4 regions of the Shewanella sp. SP1S2-4 genome follow, and region 4 is predicted to be linked to each of the others. Evidence: predicted binding sites of a transcription regulator. Region 4 holds the regulator's gene; each other region holds the start of a gene.
The links. The regulator sigma-54, encoded in region 4, starts transcription at its own class of promoters, with help from an activator protein. The targets are predictions, from matches to a motif close to GTTGGCACGNNNNTNGNNT.
Positions count from the first base shown of each region.

Region 1: a site for sigma-54 is predicted at 6,079-6,097, ahead of Q4Q52_RS03305 (P-II family nitrogen regulator). Genes of this name have one in related genera too.
Region 2: a site for sigma-54 is predicted at 4,336-4,354, ahead of glnA (glutamate--ammonia ligase). Genes of this name have one in related genera too.
Region 3: a site for sigma-54 is predicted at 3,134-3,152, ahead of Q4Q52_RS13535 (superinfection exclusion B family protein). Genes of this name have one in related genera too.

Region 1 covers NZ_JAUOET010000002.1:246,850-255,135, forward strand. The annotation lists gene Q4Q52_RS03280 (response regulator) at 84-713, opposite strand; gene narQ (nitrate/nitrite two-component system sensor histidine kinase NarQ) at 706-2,538, opposite strand; gene nrfA (ammonia-forming nitrite reductase cytochrome c552 subunit) at 2,764-4,167, shown strand; gene Q4Q52_RS03295 (putative porin) at 4,425-5,177, shown strand; gene Q4Q52_RS03300 (hydrolase) at 5,259-5,801, opposite strand; gene Q4Q52_RS03305 (P-II family nitrogen regulator) at 6,145-6,483, shown strand; gene Q4Q52_RS03310 (ammonium transporter) at 6,494-7,744, shown strand; gene Q4Q52_RS03315 (hypothetical protein) at 7,964-8,286, shown strand, end outside.
Region 2 covers NZ_JAUOET010000009.1:133,238-141,523, reverse strand. The annotation lists gene Q4Q52_RS11050 (hypothetical protein) at 1-407, shown strand, start outside; gene Q4Q52_RS11045 (hypothetical protein) at 591-1,460, shown strand; gene Q4Q52_RS11040 (hypothetical protein) at 1,642-2,514, shown strand; gene glnA (glutamate--ammonia ligase) at 2,839-4,248, opposite strand; gene typA (translational GTPase TypA) at 5,281-7,092, shown strand; gene Q4Q52_RS11025 (LTA synthase family protein) at 7,676-8,286, opposite strand, start outside.
Region 3 covers NZ_JAUOET010000013.1:106,304-111,167, reverse strand. The annotation lists tRNA gene Q4Q52_RS13550 (tRNA-Leu) at 1-2, opposite strand, end outside; gene Q4Q52_RS13545 (bacteriohemerythrin) at 303-1,892, opposite strand; gene Q4Q52_RS13540 (DUF3149 domain-containing protein) at 2,207-2,338, shown strand; gene Q4Q52_RS13535 (superinfection exclusion B family protein) at 2,481-3,092, opposite strand; gene Q4Q52_RS13530 (ATP-binding protein) at 3,261-4,864, shown strand, end outside.
Region 4 covers NZ_JAUOET010000013.1:2,527-10,812, reverse strand. The annotation lists gene kdsC (3-deoxy-manno-octulosonate-8-phosphatase KdsC) at 1-379, shown strand, start outside; gene lptC (LPS export ABC transporter periplasmic protein LptC) at 376-936, shown strand; gene lptA (lipopolysaccharide transport periplasmic protein LptA) at 923-1,477, shown strand; gene lptB (LPS export ABC transporter ATP-binding protein) at 1,474-2,205, shown strand; gene Q4Q52_RS12985 (RNA polymerase factor sigma-54) at 2,313-3,791, shown strand; gene hpf (ribosome hibernation promoting factor) at 3,820-4,107, shown strand; gene ptsN (PTS IIA-like nitrogen regulatory protein PtsN) at 4,110-4,553, shown strand; gene rapZ (RNase adapter RapZ) at 4,550-5,404, shown strand; gene Q4Q52_RS12965 (HPr family phosphocarrier protein) at 5,391-5,666, shown strand; gene mgtE (magnesium transporter) at 6,006-7,370, shown strand; gene Q4Q52_RS12955 (molybdate ABC transporter substrate-binding protein) at 7,483-8,286, opposite strand, start outside.

The DNA of each region.
Region 1 (8,286 bases), on a different contig from region 4:
TTTAAGTCCAGTTCGATTAAAAACATAAAGGCAATCATAGGATTGCCTTTATTGTTTGCGCGATACCTCGCTAAACTCAGGGATTACTGATTAAGGTAGCGTACCGCCATTTCGGTTCTCGACTTGGCATTAGCTTTACGCAGTAGGTTTTTCACATGCACTTTGACTGTGCCTTCACTAATGTGTAAATGCTCTGAAATCATCCGATTACTTAAGCCTTCCGCCAGTTGCTCTAGAATTTGCAGCTCCCTTGGCGTCAAGCTCGAAATCCATTCTTGCTCATCGGTCGCATCTTTTAGCTCGTAGAGGTATTCCTCCACTTCATCACTGATAACTCTGTGGCCAAGCATGGCATTTTTGAGCTTTTCGAGCAGTAAATCGGGCTCAGTATCTTTGAGCAAATAGCCGTCGGCTCCTGCGCGTAATAAGCGGATCACATCCTGTTTGGCATCGGAAACTGTGAGTATCACTATGCGCGAGGTGACGCCCTCTTGGCGCATGGCATTGAGGGTATCTAGGCCCGTCATACCTTTCATATTCAGATCGAGCAAAATGATGTCGGGTTCATCGGTGGCGACGGCGGTTAATGCGTCTAAACCGCCACCAGCTTCACCAAAAAGGCTGAAATCAGGATCTGAGGCAATGAGCTGGCAGATGCCTTTGCGTAACAGGGGATGGTCATCGACCACCAGTACGGAATAAGGTTTACCCATTTGAAGGCTCCTGTTGAGAGGGGAAAATAAGTGTTACTCGAGTGCCACTTGAACCTTTGCTTTGCTGCGCAAGGTCGAATGAATGGTTAGGCTTGAGTGCATCGTCTTGTTTATTGCTTCCTTGCTCAATCGTGGTGGTCGCTGCGTTAAATCGGCTTATTTCATTGTTGCTAAATACGACTTTACCTGAAAGTTTGCTGGCTCGCTCATGCATAATCCCTATGCCAAAGTGTTGATCTCGTTCTTTTAAGTGTCCAATACCTATGCCGTTATCACAAACATCGATATTGACCATGCCTTTATCATCTTTATAGCAATGGATATTGATGAGGCTGGCCTCGGCGTGTTTGATGGCGTTTAGAGTCGCTTCTCGCGTGATCTGCAGTATGTGAATATGCTGCTTTGCCTCTAACCATTGTGGTGCAAGTTTATAGTCTAAGGTGATCTTGATACTCGTCTTGGCTCTGAGCTGCTCGAGCATAGCCTCTAGGGCACTTTTTAGATCAGGTTCTTTAATTGTGAGTCTAAAGGTAGACAGCAATTCTCTGAGTTGCACGTAGGCTGTGCTCACGCCTTCGTTGATTTCGGTTAATTGAGCCTCAACGGTAGGGCTGCGGCAACTGCAATCTAAGTTTTTGCGTAATAAGCTAATTTGGATTTTGAGGAAGGACAGCACTTGCCCTAAAGAGTCGTGTAGCTCCCGCGCGATCACGCCGCGTTCCTCCATTAGCGCCAGTTGTTGTCTTTGCTCCGTGGCATTATGGATCACGATTGAGCGGGTCAACATAATCGCGAAATTATTAAATAGCGCGATATTCGGTGTTTGGTCGGCAATTAACTCTAAATAGCCTAAATTAGCCTGCTCAAATTGCAGTGGGAAACGAGTACTCTCTTGAGTCATATCTGGCCAGCCGCCATCGGCCTCAATCACTTCAAGCTCTTGCTCTGGATACTGGATAATGAGCCTAAGGTAGTCGAGTGACTCATAGCCTTTTAACTGATTTAGTGCCGCTTTGAGCGCTTTGTAATCGAGCTTATTTGCGTTTAATGTCAGTAGGTTATCGTATAAAAATGCCAGCTCATTGTTGGCCCGAGTGAGTGCTAAGGTTTTCTCTGCCACCTGCGACTCTAAATCGCCATAAAGCATGGCGAGTTCCTTGGCGGTTTTTTGCAGGGCATGGGTGAGCGCTGTAAGTTCGATATATTCGGTTTCGGGCATTTCGATTTCAAAATTGCCTTTAGAAATAGTATTCGCCGATTCCATAAGCTTTTGCAGTGGGATTACCACTTTCTTCTTAGTAAAACGCACCGCCACAAAGGCGATAATGAGCATGACGCTTAAGCCTAATATTTGGCTGGCGGCGAGGAGCCTGAGTTTAAAGGCGGCGTGGTGCTCCATCTCCAATACCAGTAAATCTATGGTGTCGACAAAGTCCTTAAGTGACGCCACATAGTCGCGGGAGTTTTCTTGCTCTATGTAGTATTTCATCACCAGCCATTTATCGATCACGAGCTGATATTGATCGGCAATCTTACGTGGACTAAACCAACTATCTGAAGGCTTTAAGGTATCGGAATAGAGGGTGTTTTCGAATTCGATTATTTGATCGAGCGCAGCATCACTGCCAGAGTTGGCGTAAAACATCAATCGATAGCTTTGCATCCGCAAAGAACCCGAGGCGTTAATCGCCTTAGCGTCGCCCAAGCTGTAAGACAAATTGATGATAGCAAAGGTTGATAAACTGCTAGAAAGCAGAATGAGTACTAACATTAATCCTAAGATTTTTGAGGTTAGACTGCCTCGTTTCATTAATCCGCTATTCATTTTAATGGCCGCTGTTATGGCACTTTGCAGTGGTTTTTACATTAGAAAATAATGTAATACATTAACAAAAGTATAGAAGTGTGAACAACAACACCTTTACATTTTGATCTAGCGCAAACTTCGACCTAGATACCCCCTAAGAGGTATATGTTTAGCGGGATTAACTCACTAAGTTTGACCATGGAGATGTCGTGATTTACAACAATAATGCAACACGGAGATGAGATGATGAAGAAGATGACAGGTAAGTCCTTTGCACTAAGTGCACTGGTTGCCGCCAGCTTCATGGCGGCGGGCGCAATGGCGAGTGATAAAACTGAGCCTCGCAACGAAGTTTATAAAGACAAATTTGCTAATCAATACGCTAGCTGGCATGACACAGATAAAAGCACTGAGAATACCGATGTGTTAGCCTCGGACCCGAGCTTAGTCGTGCTGTGGGCAGGTTATGGTTTTGCGAAAGATTACAACGCACCACGTGGCCACATGTATGCCATTACGGATGTGCGTAACACTCTGCGTACTGGCGCACCTACCAACGCGGAAGATGGCCCAATGCCTATGGCTTGTTGGAGTTGTAAGAGCCCAGATGTGCCGCGTTTGATTGAAGAACAAGGCGAAGATGGTTACTTCAAAGGCAAATGGGCAAAAGGCGGCCCAGAAGTGGTGAACACCATAGGCTGCGGTGACTGCCATGAAAAAGGCACGCCAAAACTGCGTATCTCTCGCCCCTTTGCTGAACGTGGTATGGAAGCATTAGGCACACCTTTTGCCAAAGCGTCTAAAAAAGACAAGCAATCAATGGTCTGTGGTCAGTGTCACGTTGAATACTATTTCGAGAAAAAAGAAGGCAGAAAAGGTTTCGTTAAATTCCCTTGGGATATGGGCACAACCGTTGAGCAAATGGAAACCTATTACGACGGTATTGAGTTCTCCGACTGGACGCATGCGCTGTCTAAAACCCCTATGTTAAAAGCGCAGCACCCTGGTTATGAAACTTGGAAACTCGGTGTTCATGGTAAGAACGATGTGAGCTGTGTTGATTGTCACATGCCAAAAGTGACTAACGACAAAGGCCGTAAGTACACAGATCATAAAGTGGGTAACCCATTTGATCGTTTTGAAGAAACCTGCGCGACGTGCCACAGCCAAAGTAAAGAGTTTTTAGTCGGCTTGACCAACGAACGTAAAGCGAAAGTAAAAGAGCTTAAAGGCCGCGCCGAAGCACAACTGGTGAAAGCGCACTTTGAAGCCGCAGCCGCTTGGAAAGCGGGTGCAACTGAAGCGGAAATGAAGCCTATTCTAACCGATATCCGTCATTCACAATGGCGTTGGGACTATGCGATTGCTTCACACGGCGCTGCTGCTCACGCTCCTGAAGAAGTTTTACGTATTTTAGGTACAGCGGTAGATAAAGCGGCTGATGCGCGGGTTAAATTAGCGCAACTGTTGGCGAAAAAAGGCATCACAGATCCTGTCGCTATCCCTGATATTTCGACTAAAGCTAAGGCACAAGCCGCTTTAGGTATGGACATGGAAAAAATGAATGCTGAGAAAGAAGCATTTAAGAAAGACATGTTACCTAAGTGGGATGAAGAAGCGAAAAAGCGCGAAGCCACTTATAAATAATACTTAAGTAGACTTCAAAGTAATAAAAAGCTCCTATATAAGGAGCTTTTTTATATCCTTTAATACAGGATAAATATTAAATTTTTATTTCAATTATATATTTTTTACATTAAGGTGTGCGCCGCTAGGAGAGCAGGTTCGTTTAAATAAAAAATTTAAATGGATATTAATGATAATGGAATAAGCAATGCTGAGATTGTTTCTTCGTTATCTTCATCTTTTACTCCTAGCTTATAATCATATAAGGGAATACTTTGATGAAAAAAATTACCGCGCTAGCAATATTATTAGGTTTCGTAAGTGTTAATGCCGCTGCTGCACAAGATAACTCATTTCAGCATGAAGCAGGCCTAAAATATAGCGCAAATTCTGAAGAGTTCAGCGATGGTCTGTGGAACGCGAATTATCGTTACTACATTAGCCCAGTTGACCAAACTAAAGGTCCTTATGCGCTTAATGGATTTTTAGCTCAAACGTCTAATGTTGGTGTTAATTACAGCAATTATGATGAATCAGATTTAGATACCATTGGTGTTGATGGCACTTATGTATTTGCTTCTAAATGGTTTATTGCTGCTAACTATCAACGTTCTGAAATCGGCAGTTTTGACTGGAACACTTACGGTGCAGAAGTCGGTTATTACTTCAACGATAGCTCTGCAGTATCTGCTTTCTATAACGATGGCAGCGATAGCATCGAAGAATCATACGGTTTAAAAGTGCGTAGCTTTATTGCACTGCAATCAACCACTGGTGTTGATTTGAGCGCAAACTGGACACATCAAGATTCTGACGACACATTCAATTTAGGTGCTGATTGGTATGTGACTAAATCATGGTCTGTTGGTCTAGGTTATACTGATGATGGTCATGATGATACTTTCGTATTAAAAACCGCTTATTGGTTACGTCTATCTGATAGCTTCTCTGCAAACTTTGAGTTAGCTAGAGAATTAGATTCCGATGCTGATGGTGTATTTATTGGTTTAGGTCTGACTGGTCGTTTCTAATTTAATAATTGTAACGATGTTTTAATATAAAGGTCACAAGTTAATGTGACCTTTATTATTTTACCCTGAATAAATTTAAGACTATTTTATCAGTTTTAATAACGCCCTAAACCGCTCGCCTTGGGCTTGATGTTGTAATTCAAATAATAGCGATTCCACGTTAGTTAATAGGGCGCCTCTGGCCGTCATCATTTGGATCCCAAGTTGTTTATTCTCAGCACTGCGTGACGATACGCCATCTGCGACTAAATGCACCGAATATTGTTGTTCGATAAGGTCACAACAGGTTTGGTAAACACACACATGGGTTTCAATGCCCGCCAGTATGACGTGTTTACGATTTGTCTTAGTGAGTGCCTGCGCAAACTCTTCACAGTGCCAACCGCTAAAATGTTGCTTGGCAATGGGGGAGCCGGTTTTCTCTAGCAAGGTTTGAAGCTCAGGACTGGTTGCTCCGAGCTTATCGGGTAGCTGTTCTAACCATAGTATGGGTATTTCAAATAATTGTGCACCTTGGATTAAGGTCTGTAGTTGTTGGTGCAGCTTGTCACTGTTATCCATGATTTGTGCAAGTTTTCCCTGCACATCGACGATAACGAGAACACATTCTTCGGGTTTTAACATCGGGCCTTCCTTCTGCGCTTGATGATTGTCTTAGTGATGATCTTCGCTTTTGTCTAAGAGCTTGTGCTGTGATGCTCAGATTTCATCTCGATTTACGCTTCCCCAGTAGACCCCAATTTAACCTTGTTACCAATAGGCCTAAGGTCGAATAGCTGTTGCACTTAAACTGCTCACTAAAAGAGTGCGTTGCACTTGTTTGTGCTCGATCATGGTGCATTTTTAACCTTTAAAAATAACCTTGTTTAGTTAAAGTTTAAAATAATCAGTAATTTAAATTGTTGGCCTAATGATTGAATTACCTTTGATACAAATTAATAACAATCGCGTTTTTTTGGAGGTCAGGATGAAACTAGTCAGCGCTATCATCAAGCCATTTAAGTTGGATGATGTCCGTGAAGCTATCGCCGGAATAGGTATTGAAGGCATGACGGTGACCGAAGTTAAAGGTTTTGGCCGTCAAAAAGGGCACACAGAGCTGTATCGTGGCGCCGAGTATCAGGTGGATTTTTTGCCAAAAGTAAAACTAGAAATTGCCACTAAGGCTGAAAATCTCGACATGTTGATTGAGGCCATCACCACGGCGGCTCATACGGGGAAAATTGGCGACGGTAAGATCTTCGTCGTCGACTTAGAACATGCTATCCGTATCCGTACGGGTGAACTCGATACAGAAGCGCTATAAGGGGCTGATAATGGAAGAATTAACAAAACTAGGTGGCACAGTCACTGAACTACGCTTTGCACTCGATACCTTTTACTTTTTGATCTCAGGTGCTTTGGTAATGTGGATGGCAGCGGGATTTGCCATGTTAGAAGCGGGCTTAGTTCGCTCTAAAAACACCACTGAAATTTTAACTAAGAACGTGGTTTTGTACGCGATTGCCTGTGTGATGTACCTATTGGTTGGCTACAACATTATGTATGTCGATAACACTGAAGGAGGCTGGCTACCATCGATTGGTACCTTAATCGGTTCTCAATCATCGGATGCGAGCCATGCATTAGAATCTGACTTTTTCTTCCAAGTGGTGTTTGTGGCAACGGCGATGTCAATTGTCTCTGGCGCCGTGGCGGAACGGATGAAGTTATGGGCTTTCCTATTCTTCTCTGTGGTAATGACTGCAGTTATCTATCCAGTAGAAGGGTATTGGACTTGGGGCCAAGGTTTTATCGCAAAACTGGGCTTTGTGGACTTTGCCGGTAGCGGTATTGTGCACATGACTGGTGCGACTGCAGCGATTGCGGGGGTATTATTGCTTGGTGCACGTAAGGGTAAATATGGCCCTAACGGTCAAGTGAATCCTATCCCAGGCTCTAATTTGCCGATGGCAACCTTAGGTATGTTTATTCTGTGGATGGGCTGGTTTGGCTTCAACGGTGGCTCGCAATTAATGGTGTCGGATGCGGCGAATGCGAGCTCAGTGGCAAAAGTGTTCGTAAATACTAATACTGCGGCTGCATTTGGTGCTATCTCTGCGCTTATCGTGTGTAAGATGATTTGGGGTAAAGCGGATTTAACTATGATCCTCAACGGGATCCTAGCGGGCTTAGTGGCGATTACGGCAGATCCGCTATCACCTTCACTGTTAATGGCGGGCGTGATTGGTGTGGTTGCTGGTGGTTTAGTGGTGTTCTCTATTGTAGGCTTAGATCGCATTAAGATCGACGATCCAGTGGGCGCGATTTCAGTACACGGCGTGGCGGGTTTTCTTGGGTTAATGTGTGTGCCATTATCCAACGCTGATGCGACTATTACTGGGCAGTTGACCGGTGCAGCCTTCATCTTTACTTGGGTATTCTGTTCATCCTTTGTGGTTTGGTATGCGATTAAGAAAACCATGGGGATCCGTGTGACTGAGGAAGAAGAATACAATGGTATGGATGCGTCTGATTGTGGTATCGATGCTTACCCAGAGTTTGTTACGGTTAAAAATGCTGGTTAAGTAAACTGGCGAATGAATGGTGATTCAACTTGATGCCTAGCGTGGATCGAGGGATAGTAAAGCAGAGCTTAGGCTCTGCTTTTTTATGGGGCTTGGTCATGGGTTAAGCTCAAGGCGGTTTAGAGTGGGGCTTAAGCAGGCTGCCGTGCATTACCTTACAGCATGATTTACCTACACTATTTACCTGCACCATTTACTGCACGAATAAAGGAGTGAACTATGAGCTTAAATGCCACAGCTGTCGGTCAATTTACGCGACTCAGCCTTATCGTTATTGCTGGCTTGATATCAGTATCTGCCTTTGCAGGGGAAATCATAGTTAACCGCTCGAGTGAGCCTGTCGATGCCTTTGCTGTGCGTGATCAAGTGCTCAAGGATTTTGAGTGGCAGGAGTCGCTTCGTCGTCAACAGCAGATCCAAATTCTGCAGGCTTTACCCTTAGGTTGTATTACTGTGATGAAGCCCTATCGCTATTTTACCTGTGGGGAGCATAACTATCGGCCATACCATTACCAGCAGCGTGAGCTATACATAGAGGTTGA
Region 2 (8,286 bases), on a different contig from region 4:
TGGTTTGTATTGTCGGGGTGGCTTTTTTAGGCCCTGCAGCGCTGGTTGGTGCAGGTGGAATGGCTCTGGGGGCATTTTTCTTTACTGGTTTTAAAAATGTTGAGACTACTTACGAGAGTCCTGTAAAAAATGGGCATCGTCATTTGATTAAGGTAACGCGGAATCGTCCATTTATTGCCTGCCAATCGGATGTACGAACAATGGGCTTACGCGCAAGTATTCGTCTTCATTGCCCATTGGATAAGATGCACACTATCTTGTCATTGCTGATGACGCAGTTACCTGATTCTGAAATCCGTGTATTTAAAAATGAGCGCGTGTTAGATGGCGTACCATTTGCGTCATTTGAGTCAGGCGAACCAGCCCAACTATCAGATTTTTCCCCTGAGAATACCCAGCCCAGTTAACATTTTTTCTCGCGCCGATTATTGGCGCGAGATTCGATGTTCATCAGTGGCTACTTTGCCACCAAGATACTGGCAGGTCTTTCGCGGCGAGGTCGTCAAGGGTGAAAAGACATTAAGTACAAGCCGTGTGGGTAGGTTAACGACGACCATGCAGTACCTTGGGTACAGCAAAGGAATAGTTATATGAATAAGAGAGCAGCGCCGCAGCAGTTGGCGTCGACAGAGCAAGACACACAACCGTTGAACGACAGCCGGTATGAAGATTTGCCACACAGTGAGTTCCTGCAATTACCCCAAGAGGATCAAGACCGGCTCAATAAGCTACGTCAGCAGCGGGTGCGTGAGGCGCCCACCCTCTATGAGTGGGATATTAAGGTAGCGACTGTGTATGGCATGGGGTGGCTCGTTGTCATTATTCCCTGCGGTATAATGGTGCTGATTGGCTTGGTGGCGCACTGGTATGAGTCTGACCAATGGTATGGTTTTATTTTCATGGCATTGATTTTTGTGCCATTTATCCGCTATCTCTGGTTGGCCGACAAACAGTACCATTATCGACTCACCACCGAGGGGTTAGTTATCACCTATCATGACGTTATTCCGGATGCCGCCTACGCGGTAGTGCGGGGGCTGGCTTGGTTTGGGGTAGTGGTTTGCATCGTCGGTGTGGCCTTTTTAGGCCCAGCCGCCTTGGTCGGTGCAGGAAGTTTTGCCGTGATGGCATTTTTCTTTACTGGTTTTAAAAATGTAGAAACCACCTCAATAAGTGCTATCAAGCGTGGACATCCCCACATGATAAAAGTGACCCACAAGAGGCCATATATATCCTGTGATACAGACAGGTTTTATTTCGGATATTATTCAAATCTCGACTGTTATTGTCATCCCGAAGATATGCATAAAGTGTTGTCGCTACTGATGAAGCAATTACCGGGGTCGGAACTCTTTTTATTGAAAAATGAACGAATAGTTGGCCTCTCTAAAGTTGGCACCCGTGATGGCGAACCAGTCCAATTGTCAGATTTTGCCCCTGAGAATCCCCTGCCCAGTTAACGTTTTTCCTCGCGCCTATTATTGGCGCGAGATTCGGTGTCATCAGTGGCAGCTTTGCCACCAAGATGCTAACAGTCCTTAAGCGGCAAGATCGTCAAGGGCGAGAAAACATTAAGTACGAGCTGTGTGGGTAGGTTAACGATGACCGTGCAGTCCGTAGGCACAGCAAAGGAATAGCTATATGAATAAGAGAGCAGCGCCGCAGCAGTTGGCGTCGACAGAGCAAGAGACAGAACTGTTGGACGACAGTCGATATGAAGACCTGCCGCGCAGTGAGTTCCTGCAATTACCCCAAGAGGAGCAAAGCCGGCTCAATAAGCTACGTCAGCAGCGGGTGCGTGAGGCGCCCACGCTTTATGAGTGGGATATTCGGGTGGCGACTGTCTATGGTCTATTTTGGTTAACCTTCCTGATCCCGTGTGGTTGCTTAGCACTTATAGGGTGCTATCTGCTATCTGGCGATACTAGCTTGGGTATCGGGTTAATCATCATGGCTTTAATTATGTGCTTATCTGCTCGTTACCTCTGGTTTGCAGACAAACAGTACCATTATCGGCTCACCACCGAGGGTTTAGTTACTACCTATCATGACGCGATTCCGGATGCAGCCTACGCGGTAGTGCGGGGGCTGGCTTGGTTTGGGGTGGTGGTTTGTATTGTCGGAGTGGCTTTTTTAGGCCCAGCAGCGCTGATTGGTGCAGGCGGAATGGCTCTGGGGGCATTTTTCTTCACCGGTTTTAAAAATGTAGAGACAACTTACGAGAGCCCTATAAAAAATGGGCATCGTCATTTGATTAAGGTAACGCGGAATCGTCCATTTATTGCCTGCCAATCGGATGTACGAACAATGGGCTTACGCGCAAGTATTCGTCTTCATTGCCCATTGGATAAGATGCACACTATCTTGTCATTGCTGATGACGCAGTTACCTGATTCTGAAATCCGTGTATTTAAAAATGAGCGCGTGTTAGATGGCGTACCATTTGCGTCATTTGAGTCAGGCGAACCTGCCCAACTGGCAGATTTTGCCCCTGACAATAACCTGCCTAGTTGAATAAAGCGTGGACACTTAACAATAATGGCGCGGTAGTTAACTTCCGACTATATAGGTGGTTTTTCTGCTGCATCCTCGTTTAGTTTAGATCGGTTTTTAACCATCTATCTCTACTATTGCTGTTGCCGCGGTGTCTGGGTGCCTTCTCTGAATGATAAAAGAGTGGTTGGCGATGATGCCTATTTAGAGAGCAACGCGATGATTGAATCAGAATAAAAGTTGTATATACCTTCAAAATACAAAAAGCCCCGATAGCGTTGCTATCGAGGCTTTTATATTTCTGTATCAATTACATAAAGCGAGCCGGTTGTATAGCGCTAGCCATTACAGGCTGTAGTACATTTCAAACTCAAGTGGGTGAGTTGTACGCGCTACACGCTCAGCTTCAGCTGTTTTCAGTACGATATAAGATTGGATGAAATCTTCACTGAACACGCCGCCTTTTGTCAGGAACTCATGGTCAGCTTGCAGATTTTCAAGGGCGTTTTCTAATGACGTTGCCACTTGTGGGATTTCAGCCGCTTCTTCTGGAGGCAGATCGTACAGATCTTTGTCCATCGCCTCACCTGGGTGGATCTTGTTTTGGATACCGTCAAGACCCGCCATCAGCAGCGCTGCGAAACCTAAGTATGGGTTGGCATGTGGATCAGGGAAACGTGCTTCGATACGACGGCCTTTAGGGCTTGGTACCACTGGAATACGGATTGATGCAGAGCGGTTACGGGCAGAGTAGGCCAACATAACAGGTGCTTCAAAGTGTGGCACTAAACGCTTGTAAGAGTTAGTGCTTGGGTTAGTGAAAGCGTTCAGCGCGCGAGCGTGCTTGATGATACCACCTATGTAGTACAGCGCCGTTTCACTTAAACCTGCGTATTTGTCGCCAGCGAACAAGTTAACACCGTCTTTCGCCAGAGATTGGTGAACGTGCATGCCGCTACCATTGTCACCAACGATAGGTTTAGGCATGAAAGTCGCCGTCTTGCCGTAAGCGTGAGCCATGTTGTGCACTACGTACTTCAGAATTTGGATTTCATCCGCTTTCTTAGTCAAGGTGTTGAAGCGAGTGGCTATTTCGTTTTGACCTGCAGTCGCCACTTCGTGGTGATGCGCTTCAACCACTTGACCCATTTCTTCAAGCACTAAACACATAGCGCTACGTAGATCTTGTGATGAGTCAACCGGTGCAACTGGGAAGTAACCGCCTTTAACAAATGGACGGTGACCTGTGTTGCCGCCTTCGTAGCTAGTGCCTGAGTTCCATGCCGCTTCTTTAGCGTCGATCTTAACGAAACAACCAGACATGTCAGTACCGAAACGGACATCGTCAAATAGGAAGAATTCTGGTTCTGGGCCAATCAAAACAGTATCAGCGATACCAGTAGAGATTAGGTAAGCTTCTGCTTTTTTAGCAATTGAACGTGGGTCACGATCGTACCCTGTCATTGTACCGGGTTCAAGAATGTCACAACGGATCAGCGCTGTGGTTTCTTCGGTGAAAGGATCCAGTACGAATGTCGTTGGATCTGGCATCAGTACCATGTCTGATTCGTTAATGCCCTTCCAACCTGCGATAGAAGAACCGTCAAACATTTTGCCGTCTTCGAAGAAATCAGCATCTACCTGATGAGAAGGAATAGATACGTGCTGTTCTTTACCTTTAGTGTCGGTAAAACGTAAATCAACGAACTTAACTTCTAATTCTTCAAGTTGCTTTAAAACTGATTCAACTGACATTCTCAAGCCTCCGGTAGGGTAAAGGGATGCCCCTTCTATAATCTTTTAACTCAAGTGATTTATCTTGAGCCAAACTTACGAGCTATAAAGCGATATCCATGCCAATAATTTAAACTACTGATTAACATGGTTTAAAATCTTTACTGCACTTAATTGGATTCACGTTTGCACCACTTTGGTGCTATTGACTGAGGCATTTTGGTGCATTCATCCATTTTGGTGCGCACTGAATTGATTCATGCAAAGCTAAGTTTCAAAGCATAAGGCTCAAAGCACTAGTATGCATCGCTTATGTGGCAGTGAGATGGCAATCGCGCCTTGGCTCACAGGGACTACATAAGGATAGCGGCACTGAATCCAGTAACTATTTCAGCACTATTCTGGACTTTTTCTCTGGGCGATTTCACTGCCGCATAGTTGTCATAAAACCACGCTAGTCTGTCCAACTATGCCATGCATTCTCAATTCAATAGTGGTTTATTATCATATTATTAGGAAAGGGTTCGTTCTCATGTACGAAATGTCTTTGCTGTTCACAGGCCAAATGAAATCAGTGATGCGTAATAAAGGTATAGCGTGACAATGAAGTGAGTCTTAAAGACATTCAGTTTTCGCGGTCATAAACGCCAATATGAATGCTCAGTTAAATGTACGCTAGAATTTATTGCTGTTTCTCGGTGAGATGATTTCATCGCGGTGACATCAATTTTAATTGATGTTTAAATCAGCAGAAATGGTTTGCGTCTAGAGTATGAAAAATAGCAAATTCAGCTGCTTAACTCGGATTTTTCCTACGAATATGGCAATTGAACAGTGCTTTAACTGTGGCGGTAGAGGATTTCACTCAATGGAATATTGGCAGGAATTACCCAAGGATTGGCGGATTGTTTTATAAGTGTTCAAAAATAATCCTGTGCGCCAAGGCCGCTCTGGAGTAGAATGGCACGCTTTTTATTGTGGCGGATCGAGCTAGATCGCCATAACGAATTACTGAAATATCCCTATTTTTGTTTGATGGTAAGAGGTTTATCCGTGCTAGAGAATTTACGTAACATCGCCATTATTGCACACGTTGACCATGGCAAAACGACCCTGGTAGACAAGTTGCTGTCACAGTCAGGCACCCTTGCAACCCGAGGAGAAGCCACTGAGCGGGTGATGGACTCCAACGATCTTGAAAAGGAACGTGGGATCACGATTCTGGCAAAGAATACTGCCATCAAGTGGAACGACTACCGTATTAACATCGTTGATACCCCAGGCCACGCCGATTTCGGTGGTGAGGTTGAGCGTGTTCTGTCTATGGTTGACTCAGTATTATTGCTAGTTGATGCCGTTGACGGTCCAATGCCACAAACTCGCTTCGTAACGAAGAAAGCGTTTGCTCAAGGCTTAAAGCCAATCGTTGTTATCAACAAAATTGACCGTCCAGGTGCACGCCCAGATTGGGTTATCGACCAAGTATTCGACCTGTTCGATAACTTAGGCGCTACTGACGAGCAGTTAGATTTCCCAATCGTTTACGCTTCAGCGTTAAACGGTTTTGCAACTTTAGATCCAGATGTTGCAAGTGAAGACATGACGCCGCTGTTCCAAACTATCGTTGAAAAAGTATCATTCCCTGATGCTGACTCAGAAGGTAGTTTCCAGATGCAAATTTCGCAGCTGGATTACAACTCATACGTGGGTGTTATCGGTATCGGCCGTATCAAGCGTGGTAGCATCAAAACTAACCAACAAGTCACTATTGTTGGTGCTGATGGCAAAACCCGTAACGGTAAAATGGGCCAAGTATTAGGTTACATGGGTCTAGAGCGTACTGAAGTTGAAGTTGCTAACGCAGGCGATATCGTTGCTATCACTGGTTTAGGTGAGTTGAAAATTTCTGACACTGTCTGTGCTGCTGGCGCTGTAGAAGCATTACCGCCATTATCAGTTGATGAACCAACTCTGACCATGACGTTCCAAGTCAACACTTCACCTTTTGCGGGTAAAGAAGGTAAGTATGTGACTTCACGTAATATTCTTGAGCGTTTACAACAAGAATTGGTCCACAACGTGGCACTGCGTGTTGAAGAAACTGAAAGTCCAGATCGCTTCCGCGTATCAGGCCGTGGTGAATTGCATTTATCAATCCTGATTGAAAACATGCGTCGTGAAGGTTATGAGTTAGCTGTATCACGTCCAGAAGTTATTCTGAAAACCATCGACGGTGAATTGTGTGAGCCATTCGAAACGTTAACTGTTGACGTTGAAGAAGAAGATCAAGGCACAGTGATCGAGAAGTTAGGTACCCGTAAAGCTGAAATGAAAGACATGCAGCTTGATGGTAAAGGTCGTGTACGTATCGACTTTATTATCCCAAGCCGCGGTTTAATCGGTTTCCAAACTGAATTCTTAACAGCGACTTCTGGTACAGGTCTAATTTACCACTCGTTCGACCATTACGGTCCACACAAAGGTGGCGATATCGGTCAACGCGCTAACGGCGTATTGATTTCTAACGCGACAGGTAAAGCTCTGACATTCGCACTGTTTGGTCTACAAGACCGCGGCCGTCTCTTTATTGGCCACGCTGCTGAAGTGTACGAAGGCCAAGTTGTTGGTATCCATGCTCGCTCAAACGATCTGACAGTTAACTGTCTGAAAGGTAAGCAGCTGACCAACATGCGTGCTTCAGGTACTGACGAAGCGCAAGTGCTGACTACGCCAATCACAATGACACTTGAGCAAGCGCTTGAGTTCATCGATGATGACGAATTGGTTGAAGTAACACCTAAGAGCATCCGTGTTCGTAAGAGACACTTGACTGAAAACGATCGTAAGCGCTTTAACCGCGGTTAATGCCAGCCTGTTGATTCAGGTGGCACACCCTTAAGGTGAGTCAATCGGTTTAAAAAGCCCTGCATAGGAAACTATGCGGGGCTTTTTGTTGGGGCTGATTTGGTCATGGGTATGCCGGCGATTAATTCAAACTGCTGAATCTTGAGATCTTGTATTACTCCTTATCGATTCTCCATACGCAATTGCGGCAAGATTTTGTAAGGAGAGATCTAACATTTAGTATGGTTCCGCTTAGGTCTTGTGCAAATTCATTGTCGAGTGAACAGCAGGCATTTTTCCCTGTCAGTAACTTCCTAGGTAGCAGATAAAGTTCTTACTAAAGCGACGGCTTAGCCTGCCATCACGGGAGGAATAAATTTTAATATATTCGTCAAAAAGTGAACGGATCAGTTGCTGTCGGTCTGGCTGTATAGGGTTAGCTATAAAACCATTTATCTGATATTCGCATAGGAATAGTATCAGCGATATGATTGAGTGATTTACTAACTGTAATCAATATTCTGGTGTATACATTAAAAGACTGCAGATAGTGATATAAACCATTATCTGCAGTGTGCTTCGTTAGATTGGCAGTGCTTTGATGCTATTTAACCCAAGTATTGTTCAAAACTGCTTGCTGTGAGAGTTGAAATTCAAGCTTTAGCTGTTCTGCATACTTAGGTGCCTGATTCTCAATAAAGTCTACACTTTCATTCTCAGATATGATTTTATCTCCAGCGATTAAAAAACTACCTGAGTTGGTAAATGCGCCAAGCAAGTCGCCTTTTACTACAATACTATAGGGTTTTCTTTCCCTATAAAGAGAGCGACCAACTGATGCAAACTCGTTATTAAATCCGAGCAAATCAAAAGCGGTAGGTAAAATATCTAATTGGCTTGCGAGTATTTTATGTCGTTTAGGGGGAATATTTTGCCCAGGACGATAAATCCATAACGGAATATGGAATGCGCTTTCTAAGCCCGGCGTTTTCGTTTTGAACAAAGTGTGATCTGCCAAAATCATAAAGGTTGTATTTTCGTACCAGTCCTGTTTTGATGCTTCCGCAAAAAATGCTTTAAGAGATTCATCTGTATATCTAACAGTATTCAAAAAATCGGTGAATGTATCTTGTCCATATGGATAAACCTGTAAATGCTTCGGTGTTTCTACATATGGCATATGGGTGGTACCTGTAAACGAAAAACTAATAAATG
Region 3 (4,864 bases), 100 kb from region 4:
GCATTATCTTCAATCTCAAAAACTTTGCAAATCTTTGCAAGGATTTTGCGCGTTAATTCTTTTGAATTAACTTTTTACATCATCAGCTTAGTGAAAATTAAGCTGTAAACACTGTGACTTTTGAATCCCCTGTGTCTACCGATTTCACCACACTGGCATATCAAATATGCACTTAGAAGCAATCAAACAACTGGCTGTCTCTAAGTGCTGGGAATTATACCTTTGCCCATGACAATGGCAAGTCTTTTGCCGCGACTTTAATACAAATTGCATTTAACCGCTCAAAAATCATGCTCTTGGGGTTATTCTGCACCATGGGATAACAAAAAGGCGGTATATTCTTTATCACTTTTTTGGATATGGTTAACCAGCCAAGCCTTCAAGAAAGTCATTAATTCGTCGGCAACATCTTCCCCTTTTACAACCCGCTTTTGAAAATCAAGTACTTGCCCGACTAACTTGCCGTGCTTTTCCTTATGACTGTCGGTTTGTGGGTAACCAAAGCGGGCAAAGAGCTCTTCTTCATAGGCAAAGTGATTGGCGGTGTAATCCACCAGCCCTTGCACGATACGTTTGATGGCTTCGAGTCCATACTCTTCGTTTAATGTGCGATGCAGTTCATTGATCAGCGACACTAATCGTTGATGTTGACGATTGATCTCTGGCATCCCTATGTCTAATTCAGGTCCCCATTTCACAAACAGTTTATTTTGTGCCTGAGTCGAATTAAAGAAAGCCGCATTCACATGGAATCGGTGCAGCAAGGAGCCGATTTCCTGCGACATGTTATACACTTTCAAGCTCGATAAGTTAGTGTTGTTGGTGTGAGATGCATTACTCAGCGCGAGTTCTGCCATCACAGTAATATTTTTATTAATCTCTTCAGCAACAGTGTGTTGTTGCCCCGATGCCGTGGCGATTTGATGGGACATATCGGTAATGGTCTCCACCTGCGTGACAATTTGTCCGAGCGCGCTGTGGGCTTGATTCACCATCTCAGCGGTTTCGTCGGCAATGACCACGTTTTTCAACATGACTTCAACGCCATGTTGTGCGCCTTTTTGTAAGGCAGCGATTTGTTGTTGGATTTCCACCGTGGCTTCGGATGTCCGCTTAGCGAGATTACGCACTTCATCGGCGACAACGGCAAAGCCGCGACCATGCTCGCCGGCTCTCGCACTTTCAATGGCGGCGTTTAAGGCGAGTAAGTTGGTTTGCTCAGCCACCTGCGAAATGGTTTCGATAATGCTACTGATATTGTTGCTGTCGGCGGCCAAGTGTTCAATCACGGTTCGAGTGTCATGGATCTGTGCTGACATAGCACCAATTTTAGTCACTATGCCATTCATGATTTGGTCGCCATGCTTGGCAGAACTTTGGGCAATATCGGCGGCCTTGGCCGCACTGACTGCATTCTGCGATACCGCTTGCACGCTTGAAACCATTTGCGTCATCGCACTGGCGGCCAGTTCCGTTTGATGCTCTTGCTCTAACACGCCTTGTTTGGCCTGCTCACTGATGACCTTGATATCTGAGGCGACTTTTTTCATCCCCTCGCAGGTATCAGACAAAGATAAAATCGTGCGGCTGACATCCTCGCCCATGCGGTTGATGCTATGCACGACCTTAATGAACACGCCCGCATCTTTCTCCTCTAATTGATAGCTTAAATCCCCCTCACCTAAATGATGGGCGGCGCGCTCAAGCTGCCTTAAATTGCGAATTAATTTATTGATGTTGAAAATTAAAATGCCGGCGAGCGCGCTTAAACACAGGATGGCGACAAAGTGCCCTGTGGCAACTAAACAATAGAGTGGATAAATCAGCAACAGCAGTGGCGCAAAGATAGAATTATATCCCATTGAATCCTTACTACTTTTATTAGAATCCATTTTTTACTCCTTTAAAAAACTGATATTGCCGCATTCATATTAAACAAGGGCGAATAGATGGAATGCACGTTAACTAAATAAATAACGAACTCATTGAGTAGGTTAATCCTAGACGCTAACAGAAGATGAAACAAAGCCAAATTATTTGAACTCATCACTGTTAAGCATAGCCTTAAACTTGACCAAGATCACAGAGTTAACTAAGAGTTATCGCTTTGTATTCCTATGTCGATTTTTTATTGATCGAGATCAGTATTTTGGCTATCGAATACCGCTAATTTAGAGAGGACTTCACAGGAAAGAGGATTTCAGTCATGGCATTTTGGTTAGATCTAATGTTTGGTAACCCCATAGGCTTACTTTCAATGATCGTTATCTTTAGCACAATAGGGATAGTGTCCTATATCACTTGGATGTTCATTGTGAAGTCGGCACCGAAACAATAGTTTTTGCTCCAGTTGTTCTTCATGTTCTTGTATAAATGCAAAATCTAGGGGGTATTTATCACCCCCATTTTTTGTTGTCTCGCTTTTCAGAATACTGCAACTCATCTAAAGCCAGCACTCATCCGAGCGAGACTAAACACGCCTATGCAGCGTGTTTTCTGTTTTGTACCAGACCATTTAAAAATTGCGGACGCGCTTTAATCAACGACTGCATCTCTTCTTGGCTCGGCTCACCCGCAGGTAAACGCAGCACATCGCGGTTGAGGTACATGCGAGCCTTCATAGCAATCTTATAATCGGCTGTCGGTCCCTGAATCGCATAATGGCGCTCGTTACCTAGCTTTTCTAAGATACAGGCATTCAATAAACTTTTTACGGCAGGCTCATTTTGCGGCAGAGTCAAAATCGTGGCGCCCTGAAGAAAAAACTCTCTGACTAACGCTCGCTCAGCGGGATCAAGCAAGTTCACTTTAGCTTCAATCGTCTCAATAACGCGCTTATCACTTAAATGACGAATTGATTCATCTAAGCCTAAGTTAATCAGCTGACTCAAAAAATAGGCGATAGAGATGATTAGACCTAATCCAACAAAATGAGCATGTTCGGGCACAAATTTATCGAGCGCCAGCACTGCCAACGCATTAGGAGGAATAAGGAGTAAGACAGTACAACTCACCATTAGCCACAGCATGACTCTAAACATCATTTTCTTCGGGCTAAAAAACTTAACTGAATCCAGCTTGAGTTTAAACATAGTGCTATCCCAGTGACAAAAAATTGAACTTATTGGCTACAAAGCAAATTTAATGCCACAAATGAAGACTTATTTCATTGATTTTATCTGCGAGAAAATGCACTTTCTGGATCTGTAGGTCTATGCTTATAAGCATCTCAAGCCGCTATTGCATAAAGAAAATTTAAGATGCTGACATTCTTTAGCCAACTTATCAAAAGTCCCATAGGCAGGCACCTGACCTTGTCTATTGTACTTTTTAGCTCTGTTATCACCTTAATCACCACTGCGTATCAATTGATCAGTGATTATCGCAATGACGTTGTGCGTATCGACAGAGTGTTTTCCAATATGGAAAAAGTGAATTTAGATGTGCTCGCCGCCAGTATTTGGGTGATTGACGAGCGGCTGATTAACACTCAGCTCAATGGCTTAATTCAGCTGCCCGATATTAACTACATTTCGATTAAAGATGACAGCGGCCAAGCATGGAATGCAGGCGAGCAAAAACAAGAACACTCCTTAGATAAAACCTTCCCGCTAGTTTATAAATCCCCGACCGAGAGCATTAATGTCGGCACACTTGAAATACAAGTCGATGTCGATGCCATCTATCAGCGCTTATATGATAAAGCCATTATCATTCTGCTCTCTAATGGAATAAAGACCTTCTTAGTTGCTGGATTTATTCTGTTTTTAGTATGGTTCAATATCACCAAGCACTTAGATAAACTCAGTCAATACTGCAAAGATATCGACCTAGATCAAGAATACGAGCCGCTGCAATTTGCCCGCCAAGAAAAAATTGATGAGTTTAAACAAGTCGCCGACTCCATCAACAGCATGCAAGTACAACTGAGAAGCTCCTTTGGCGCCTTAAAGAAATCTAAGGCTGAACTGCAAACGGCCCTAGAAGACAGAGAGCGGCTACTCAAGCTCGAACGTAGCTATAAAGAAGAACTCGCCAGACAAGTCAAAGAAAGGACCATAGAACTAGAACAATCCCTTAGCGCACTAAAACGGGCGCAACAAGTGTTAGTTGAGCAAGAAAAAATGGCGGCCTTGGGAGGACTCGTGTCAGGCGTAGCCCACGAGATCAACACACCGATTGGCATTTGTTTGACGGCGGCGAGTGCACAGCTGAGCCATATTGAAGAACTGATCGATCTGATCCACAGCGATCAAGCCACCTTAGACGAAATCAATGAGATCCTTAATGAGTATCAAGAAAGCTGTGAACTCATAGTCCGCAATATCACCAAAGCCAGTAGTTTGATCCAAAAATTTAAGACGATCGCCATCGATCGCAGTCATGAAGAACACCAACCTTGTAACTTAAGTCAGCAACTCCACGAGATTTTGGAGTCAACATTGATTATGCATCCGCATGTCAACGCCGTTACTGAAATCAGCGTAGAACCCACACTCAATATTCAAACCAATATCAGCTTATTGAATCAGATTGTTAGCAATATTCTGTCGAACGCCTTTACCCATGCTTTCCAAGGACGCGAAGATAATCTTATCCACATCAGCGCCACAGTGGATGAAGAGTCGATTCTAATTAGCATCCAAAATAATGGTTTAGAAATTCCAGCCGATGTCGCTGAACACATGTTCGAGCCATTTTTCACTACGAATCGTAATAAAGGCGGCACGGGCTTAGGATTATCAGCGGCCTTTAATGCCGCGACGCTGTTGAAAGGCACTATGAGTTATCGCGCAGACTCAACACTTGGCGGCCCGCAATTTGATATCAAATTTCCGTACACTCAATGTGAGCCTACGGTCCT
Region 4 (8,286 bases):
CTCACTACTCACCAGCGGTTTTAATCTCGCCGTTATCACTGGACGTCAATCCAAAATCGTTGAAAACCGTATGACAGCCCTTGGGGTTACCCATATTTACCAAGGCGTAGATAATAAGTTCGAGCCCTATGAAGCATTGCTCGCACTCTATGGTGTCACCCCGGAAGAAGTAGCATATATCGGTGATGATATTGTCGATTTACCCGTGATGAATGTCGTCGGTTTAGCGGTCAGTGTGGCCGATGGTCATCCCTATGTGCGTCAGCACGCCCACTTTGTCACTACGCTCAATGGTGGCCACGGTGCACTGCGTGAACTCACAGATCTGTTGCTACTCAGTCAAAATAAATTCACTTCGGCCCATGGAATGAGTATATGAGTCGTGTGACACTCGCGATTATTGCTTTTTTTGGAACTGCATTAGTGCTGTATTGGCAAGTGCAGAACAAGCACAGCGGTGATACCGATAATAGAGTTAAAGATCAAAATACCCCAGATTTCATCATTGAAGATCTGCGCAGTGTTGAGTTCAATGAACAAGGGCTAGTCAATAGCCGTGTGACGGCGAAACACATGGAACATTATGATTCAACGAATCAAACTTACTTTACTCAACCTGTTTATCTTGTTTATCCAGACCAAGGTAAAGCACAATGGCAACTCAGTGCAGATCAGGGCAAGCTAAACAAGGAAACGGGCAAGGTTGTACTCGAAAACAATGTTATTATTGATGCCATTAGCGCAGAAGAACCGATCCAGACCTTGTCCACTAGTTATCTGGAACTCGATCTCAATACTATGATAATGACCTCTGACCGTACCATTTACGTCACAGGGAAAGATTTTAATATTCAAGGCCAAGGCCTTTATGCCGACCTCAACGCGCAAGAAGTGAAATTGACCAGTCAGGTAGTAGGAACATATGAAGCAAAATAACGTATTACTTGCCAGCCTAATGCTAATAATGAGCATGAGCGCCTTTGCTAAAGTCGACGACCTAAAGCAGGAAGTTAAAATCAAAGCAGTGAGCCAAACGGCAGATATCAAGAACAACCAGATCATCTTCTTTGGCCCGGTGGAAGTTACCCAAGGCTCGATAAAAATCCAAGCAAATGAACTGCGTGCATTTTCTGCCGAAGGTGAAAATAGCAAAATTTTAGTGGCCACTGGTAACCCAGCAACTTACAGCCAAGTGTTAGACGATGGTCGTCCAGCCTCGGCGAGCGCGAAAGAAATTCGTTACGATATGGCAAGCCGTACCCTAACACTGAAAGGCCAAGCTTCGTTAGATCAAGCGGGTAGCCAAGTGACGGGTAATGTGATCCGCTATAACATCATCCAGCAAAAATTGATTGCTGAGAGCACAGGTAGTGGTGACGATCGCGTGATCACTATTATTCAGCCTGAAAGCTATCAAGATGATGCCAAACCAGACGCGCCAGCAGATAAACCTGTGAAAAAGCAGGACTCTAAATGACCCAAATCACCCTAAGAGCACAAAATCTGGCGAAGAGTTACAAGAGTCGCCAAGTGGTTAAAGACGTCAGTCTGACGGTAAAAACCGGTCAGGTCGTTGGCCTACTCGGCCCGAACGGCGCGGGTAAAACTACCACCTTTTACATGGTCGTCGGTCTGGTTAAAAGCGATAAAGGCCACATCTTTATCGACGATGATGATTTAACCGCAGATCCTATGCACCTGCGTGCCCGCAAAGGTATAGGTTACTTGCCGCAGGAAGCCAGTATCTTCCGTAAACTGACCGTCCATGACAACATCATGGCCGTGCTGCAAACGCGTAAAGAATTAAAAAAAGAGCAAAGGGAAGAAGAGCTAGAGCATCTGCTCGAAGAGTTCCACATTACCCACATCCGTGACAGCCAAGGCATGTCATTGTCGGGCGGTGAACGTCGCCGTGTCGAAATTGCGCGGGCGTTAGCAGCAAATCCTAAGTTCATTTTGCTCGATGAACCCTTTGCTGGTGTCGATCCGATTTCGGTTATCGACATTAAAAAGATTATCGAACAGCTCAAAAGTCGTGGCCTTGGCGTGTTGATCACAGACCACAATGTCCGTGAGACATTAGATGTGTGTGAACATGCCTATATCGTGAGTCACGGAAACTTGATTGCCGAGGGGACACCCGCAGAGATCTTAGACAATCAGCAAGTTAGGGCTGTGTACTTAGGTGAACAATTCAGGCTATAGTTAATCAAGCGGAGCCAATGCAGGTAATTTATGCCACCATTGGACTCCACTCAAGATGATAACAAGCGACCTCATCCAACAATAATAACGTAGGGATCAGCGGTAACATGAAAGCGTCACTCCAGCTCAAACTGGGTCAACAGTTAACCATGACGCCACAATTACAACAGGCCATACGTCTGTTGCAACTGTCGTCATTAGAACTGCAGCAAGAGATCCAGCAAGCCTTAGATTCTAATCCCCTTCTCGAGCTGGAAGAGGATCAATTCGACGCCACTAAAGCCCCTGTAAACCAAACGCTATCCGATACGGATTTCAGTGAATCGAGCACTCTGCCGCCAGAGAAAGACAGCTCCACCATAGACACGGCAGAGTCCTTAACCAAAGAATCCATGCCCGACGAACTCCCCATGGACACCACCTGGGATGAAGTGTTCACCGCCTCCCCCAATTCTGGCCCCGGTGGCAGTCGTGAAGATGATATGCCCTTCCAAGGTGAGACCAGTGAAGGCTTGTATGAGCACTTAGAATGGCAAAAAAACCTCACGCCGTTTTCTGAAACCGATTTAGCCATTGCCACCGCCATTATTGATGCCATTGACGATCAGGGCTATCTCACCCAAAGCACTGAAGAAATTCTCGAAGCTATGGGCAATCCTGAGGTTGAGCTTGACGAAGTCGAAGCCGTACTCAAGCGCATTCAACACTTTGATCCCATTGGTGTTGCCGCCCGCGATTTAAGCGAGTGCCTGTTGATCCAACTGTCGCATTTCGCCGCTGACACGCCCAACCTAGAAAACGCCCGCATGCTGATCAAAGATCATTTAGATCTGATCGCCGCCCGCGATTTTAGATTGTTGATGCGTAAGACTAAATTAAAAGAGGATGAGTTAAGAGACGGCATAGCGCTTATCCAAACCCTCAATCCCCGCCCAGGTTTATTGATTACGCCCAACGATGACGAATACGTCATCCCAGATGTGTCAGTGTCGAAGAAAAATGGCCGCTGGGTGGTTGAGCTGAATCCTGACTGCATGCCAAAAATCAATGTAAACCAACATTATGCCTCGATGGCGCGCAGCACTAAAAGCCAAGCCGATAGCCAATTTATTCGTGGCCATCTGCAAGAGGCTAAATGGTTTATCAAGAGTTTAGAGAGCCGTAATGATACCTTGTTGAAGGTGGCGAACTGTATCGTCCAATATCAGCAAGGTTTCTTTGAATACGGTGAAGAAGCCATGAAACCTATGGTGCTTAACGATATTGCCGAAGCGGTAGAAATGCATGAGTCGACCATCTCACGGGTGACGACACAGAAATACATGCATACCCCTAAGGGACTTTTTGAACTAAAATACTTCTTCTCTAGCCACGTCGGTACTGACGATGGTGGGGAGTGCTCATCCACAGCAATCAGAGCCTTCATTAAGAAACTGGTTGCAGCGGAAAACCAGAAAAAACCATTGAGCGACAGTAAGATGGCACAACTTCTGGCAGAACAAGGGATCAACGTAGCCCGCAGAACCATTGCGAAGTACCGAGAGGCTATGCTCATTCCGCCTTCTAATCAGCGTAAAAGTTTATAACCTACAGTGGATATCGGAGGACGTTTCTATGCAAATAAACCTGAGTGGACACCATGTCGAAATTACCGAATCGTTACGCGCATATGTAGAAGAAAAGTTTTCAAAACTTGAACGCCATTTCGAACAGATCAATAATGTGCACGTTGTGCTCAATGTCGAGAAAATGCAACAGATTGCCGAAGCGAGAATAAATCTTATCGGTGGTGAAGTTTTTGCTACTTCAGAGCATGCTGACATGTATGCCGCTATAGACGCCCTGATTGACAAGCTTGATCGTCAGGTTATTAAACACAAAGAGAAGTTAACAAAACACTAATAATGGAACTTTGTACCATACTGCGGCCGGAGTGCACTACCTGCGCCACTCCGGGCAGCAAGAAAAAGGTACTGGAACTCATCAGCGACTTAGTCGCTGCCCAGTACCCGACCCTCTCATCTCAAGAGATATTCGAAAGCCTAGTGGCGCGCGAAAAGATGGGGAGCACAGGTATAGGTAACGGCATCGCCATTCCACATGGTCGACTAGCCGATATAGATCAGCCCATTGCCATACTCATTAAGTGTGAAGAGCCGATAGCATTCGATGCTATCGATAAGCAACCTGTTGATATTTTATTTGCACTACTGGTGCCTGCAGACCAATGTCAGCAGCACTTAAGTACCTTGTCTTGCATGGCCGAAAAGCTGAGCGACAAGCAAATATTAAAGCAATTACGCAAGACGCATGATGAAACGGAACTCTATCAGGTAATCACTGGATGAAACTGGTCATAGTGTCGGGCCGCTCAGGCTCAGGCAAATCTGTCGCCCTAAGGGTACTCGAAGATCTCGGCTATTATTGTGTCGATAACCTTCCCTTGCCCTTAATCGGCACTTTGCTTGAGCAACTCAAAGGCAGTAACGATCTCGTCGCCATCAGTGTCGACGTGCGTAACATGCCTGAGCAGGATAAAGTCTTAGTGAAGCAACTCGCGAGCCTGCCTCCTGATACTGAGTTAACCAGCTTCTTCCTCAATTCCAGCGATAAAATTCTGCTCAAGCGTTACAGCGAAACCCGCCGTTTGCACCCTTTGTCGAAGAGCCAAGTCTCTTTGCAAGAAGCAATAAAACTGGAAGGGAAACTGCTCGAGCCTATGTCAAAACTGGTCGATCACTACATAGATACGTCGAACCTGAATATCTATGATTTAAGCGATCAAGTGAGACAAATTCTGCTCGGCAGTGTCGATAAAGAATTAGTGATCAACTTTGAGTCCTTTGGCTTTAAGCACGGTATGCCCACCGAAGCCGACTTTATGTTTGATGTGCGCTTCCTGCCTAACCCACACTGGGAACTGGCGCTGCGTCCATTGACTGGCTTAGATGAGCCCGTAGCTGAGTTCTTAAATCGCCAACCACTGGTCAATAAGTTCATCTGGCAAATCGAGAATTTGCTGGAAACTTGGCTGCCGCATCTCGAACGCAACAATCGCAGTTATTTGACTGTGGCCATTGGCTGCACGGGTGGGCAACACAGATCGGTTTACGTCGCTGAGCAATTGGCTAAACGCTTTAGTAACGGTAAACATAAGGTTTATGCCCGCCATCGAGAGCTGAATAATGCCAAAGCTTGAACGTCAGATCACCATCTGTAACAAACTGGGATTACATGCCCGTGCCGCCACAAAGCTCGTGGTACTGGCATCCGAGTTTGATGCAAGCATCACCTTGATACAAGGCGATAAACAGGCATCCGCCGCCAGCGTGCTCGGCTTACTGATGCTTGAAACTGGCATGGGTAAAACCATTAAGCTTATCGCCGAAGGCCCAGATGCAGAGCCCGCTCTGGATGCCATTTGTGCCTTAATCGACGCTAAGTTTGACGAAGCCTGTTAGTTTCATTTCATACTCAGTGTTCCACACAGGCACTCAGATCAGTACACATCACACTTAGCACTGCTTATTTGTGCAGTTCACATCTCGTTTCAAAAGCTTGGCGACATATTTGTCGCTCGACGGCACGAACCATAGGCGATTACACTAGCGAGCATTACCGCTGACTCACCTTAGTCTTAGCCGCCTTAATCTATGCGTAAAACGCATGATCTATGCCAGAGCTCTCTATCTGTGACTGAAGCATAACTATCGCGAAGTCACCGCTAAGTCTAGCCCTGCGCCAAGCAGCGCACTCTCGAACCAATTTGCCGCACAGTGGCGGACAACTATGGAGGACAAATGCCCGTAGATAATTCAGAAAACGATCACACCGGACATAGTCTCGACCAGTTAAACCAAGCGCTTAGCAGTGGCATGTTTGTGCACGTGCGTAACATGCTGCAAAAAATGGCCGCCTCAGATATCGCGCTGATCTTAGAATCCTCACCACCCAGCGCCAGACAAGTGCTGTGGCAGCTTATCGATCAGGAACAAATAGGCGACATACTCGACGAGTTAAGCGAAGAACTCAAAGATCCGCTGATCCGCAGCATGAGTCCTGAGCGAGTCGCAAAAGCGACGGCGAGCATGGACACCGACGATCTCGCCTATATCCTGCGTAGCCTTCCCGATGCCGTTTACAAGCAAGTGTTGCAGTCGATGACAGAACAAAACCGCCAGCGGGTAGAACAGGCCTTATCCTATCCCGATGAGACCGCCGGCAGCTTGATGAACACAGATACCGTTACTCTAAGACCCGATGTGAATATCGATGTGGTGCTGCGCTATCTTCGCCAAAGGGGCAACCTGCCAGACACCACAGATACCTTATATGTGGTCGATAAACAGGACAAAGTGCTCGGCGGTGTCAGGCTGGCAGATCTACTGACTTGCGCGCCAAGCACCACAATTCGCAACATCATGGACCCCGATATCCAAAGTATTCCTGTGAGCATGTCCGACAGTGAAGTGGCGCAGAAATTCGAACGCAATGACTGGGTATCAGCTCCCGTCGTTGACAGCGATGGCAAGCTGCTAGGACGAATAACAATCGATGACGTGGTCGATGTTATCCGCGAAGACGCCGAGCATTCCATGATGGGGATGGCGGGGATGGACGATGACGAGGATACTTTTGGCCCAGTGCTAAAAAGTACCCTACGTCGCTCACTCTGGCTCACGATTAACTTGTTCGCTGCACTGCTCGCCTCCTCTGTCAGCAATATGTTTGAAGGCACTATCGAGCAATTTGCCACTATCGCTATCTTGATGACAATTGTCCCTAGCATGGGCGGTGTGGCTGGTAATCAAACCTTAGCGCTCGTGATCCGCGGTATTGCCTTAGGCCATATCGGCCAAAGCAACGCCCGTTGGCTTATCGGTAAAGAATTATCGATTGGCTTTCTCAATGGCTTAATGTGGTCGATTTTAGTCTTTGTTGCCGTGTTGCTGTGGAAGGATGATATGGCACTGGCGGGATTAATTGGCAGTGCCATGCTGATCAACATGACAGTGGCTGGCCTTGCAGGTGCGAGTATTCCATTGATTTTAAAACGCCTTAAAATCGATCCCGCCCTCGCTGGCGGCATGGTGCTCACCACAGTCACTGACGTGGTTGGTCTGTTCGCCTTCCTCGGATTAGCGACGCTCTATCTGATGCACTAATGCTTTAACGCTTTAACGCTTTAACGCTTTAACGCTTTAACAGTTTGAGTTTATAACCAAAACGGCATCGAAAGGGTGCCGTTTTTTTATCTCGCTGAAAAACTAGAAAAGGCTATTTTGCCGGTGGTTGAAAGCCATAACTGCTCAGTATAACTTGGCCTTTTGCCGATAGAATAAACTCAGCTAACGGCGTTGCGGCAGCATTGGCGCCCTGCAAAACCAATAAACCATAGTCAGCCCCCACGGCGAGTTCCTGCGGTAAGTCGATGATTTGTAGACTCGGCACTTCTTTTTTAGCCAGCACAGCATTAGTGCAATAGGTTAAAAAGATATCTGCTTGTTTGTTTTCCATCACCCAGCCATAAGGATTGCGATCTTTAGGTGGTTTAGCACTCTCAGGGCCGCCAGTCAGTTGCAATGCCTTGATCTCTAACGCGGCTTTCGCATTGGGTTTTACCGCTTCGGCCTTAGCAAAAACGGCCCAGGCATAATCACCCGCCGGATCAGCTTTCGGGGTTGAGGTGCCAACTTTGACCTTAGGATCTAACAAGGTATCGAGTAGCGTTGCGCTCGTCACCTGAACATTATCCTGGGCAACCGCGCAGAGTTGATTACGGGCAAACATTTGCACCGCTTTCCCCTGACCCGCATCCACTAACGCCTGCGGATGTTTCATATTTGCCGAGGCAAAAATATCGACTTTTTCACCCTCTTGAATGCGTTTTAACAATAAACCTGATGGCGCATATTGTGCCGCAACACTCGTTTGCGACTCGGCTTGATAAGCGGCAATAATATCCTTCATCGCAGTCTTTAAACTGCCTGCGGCGCGCAGTTCTATCGGCGCCGCTCCTGTGGTCACTTCGGCTTTCATCGGCATTCCTTGTACAGCAGCCACCGTGATGACAGGGCTTAA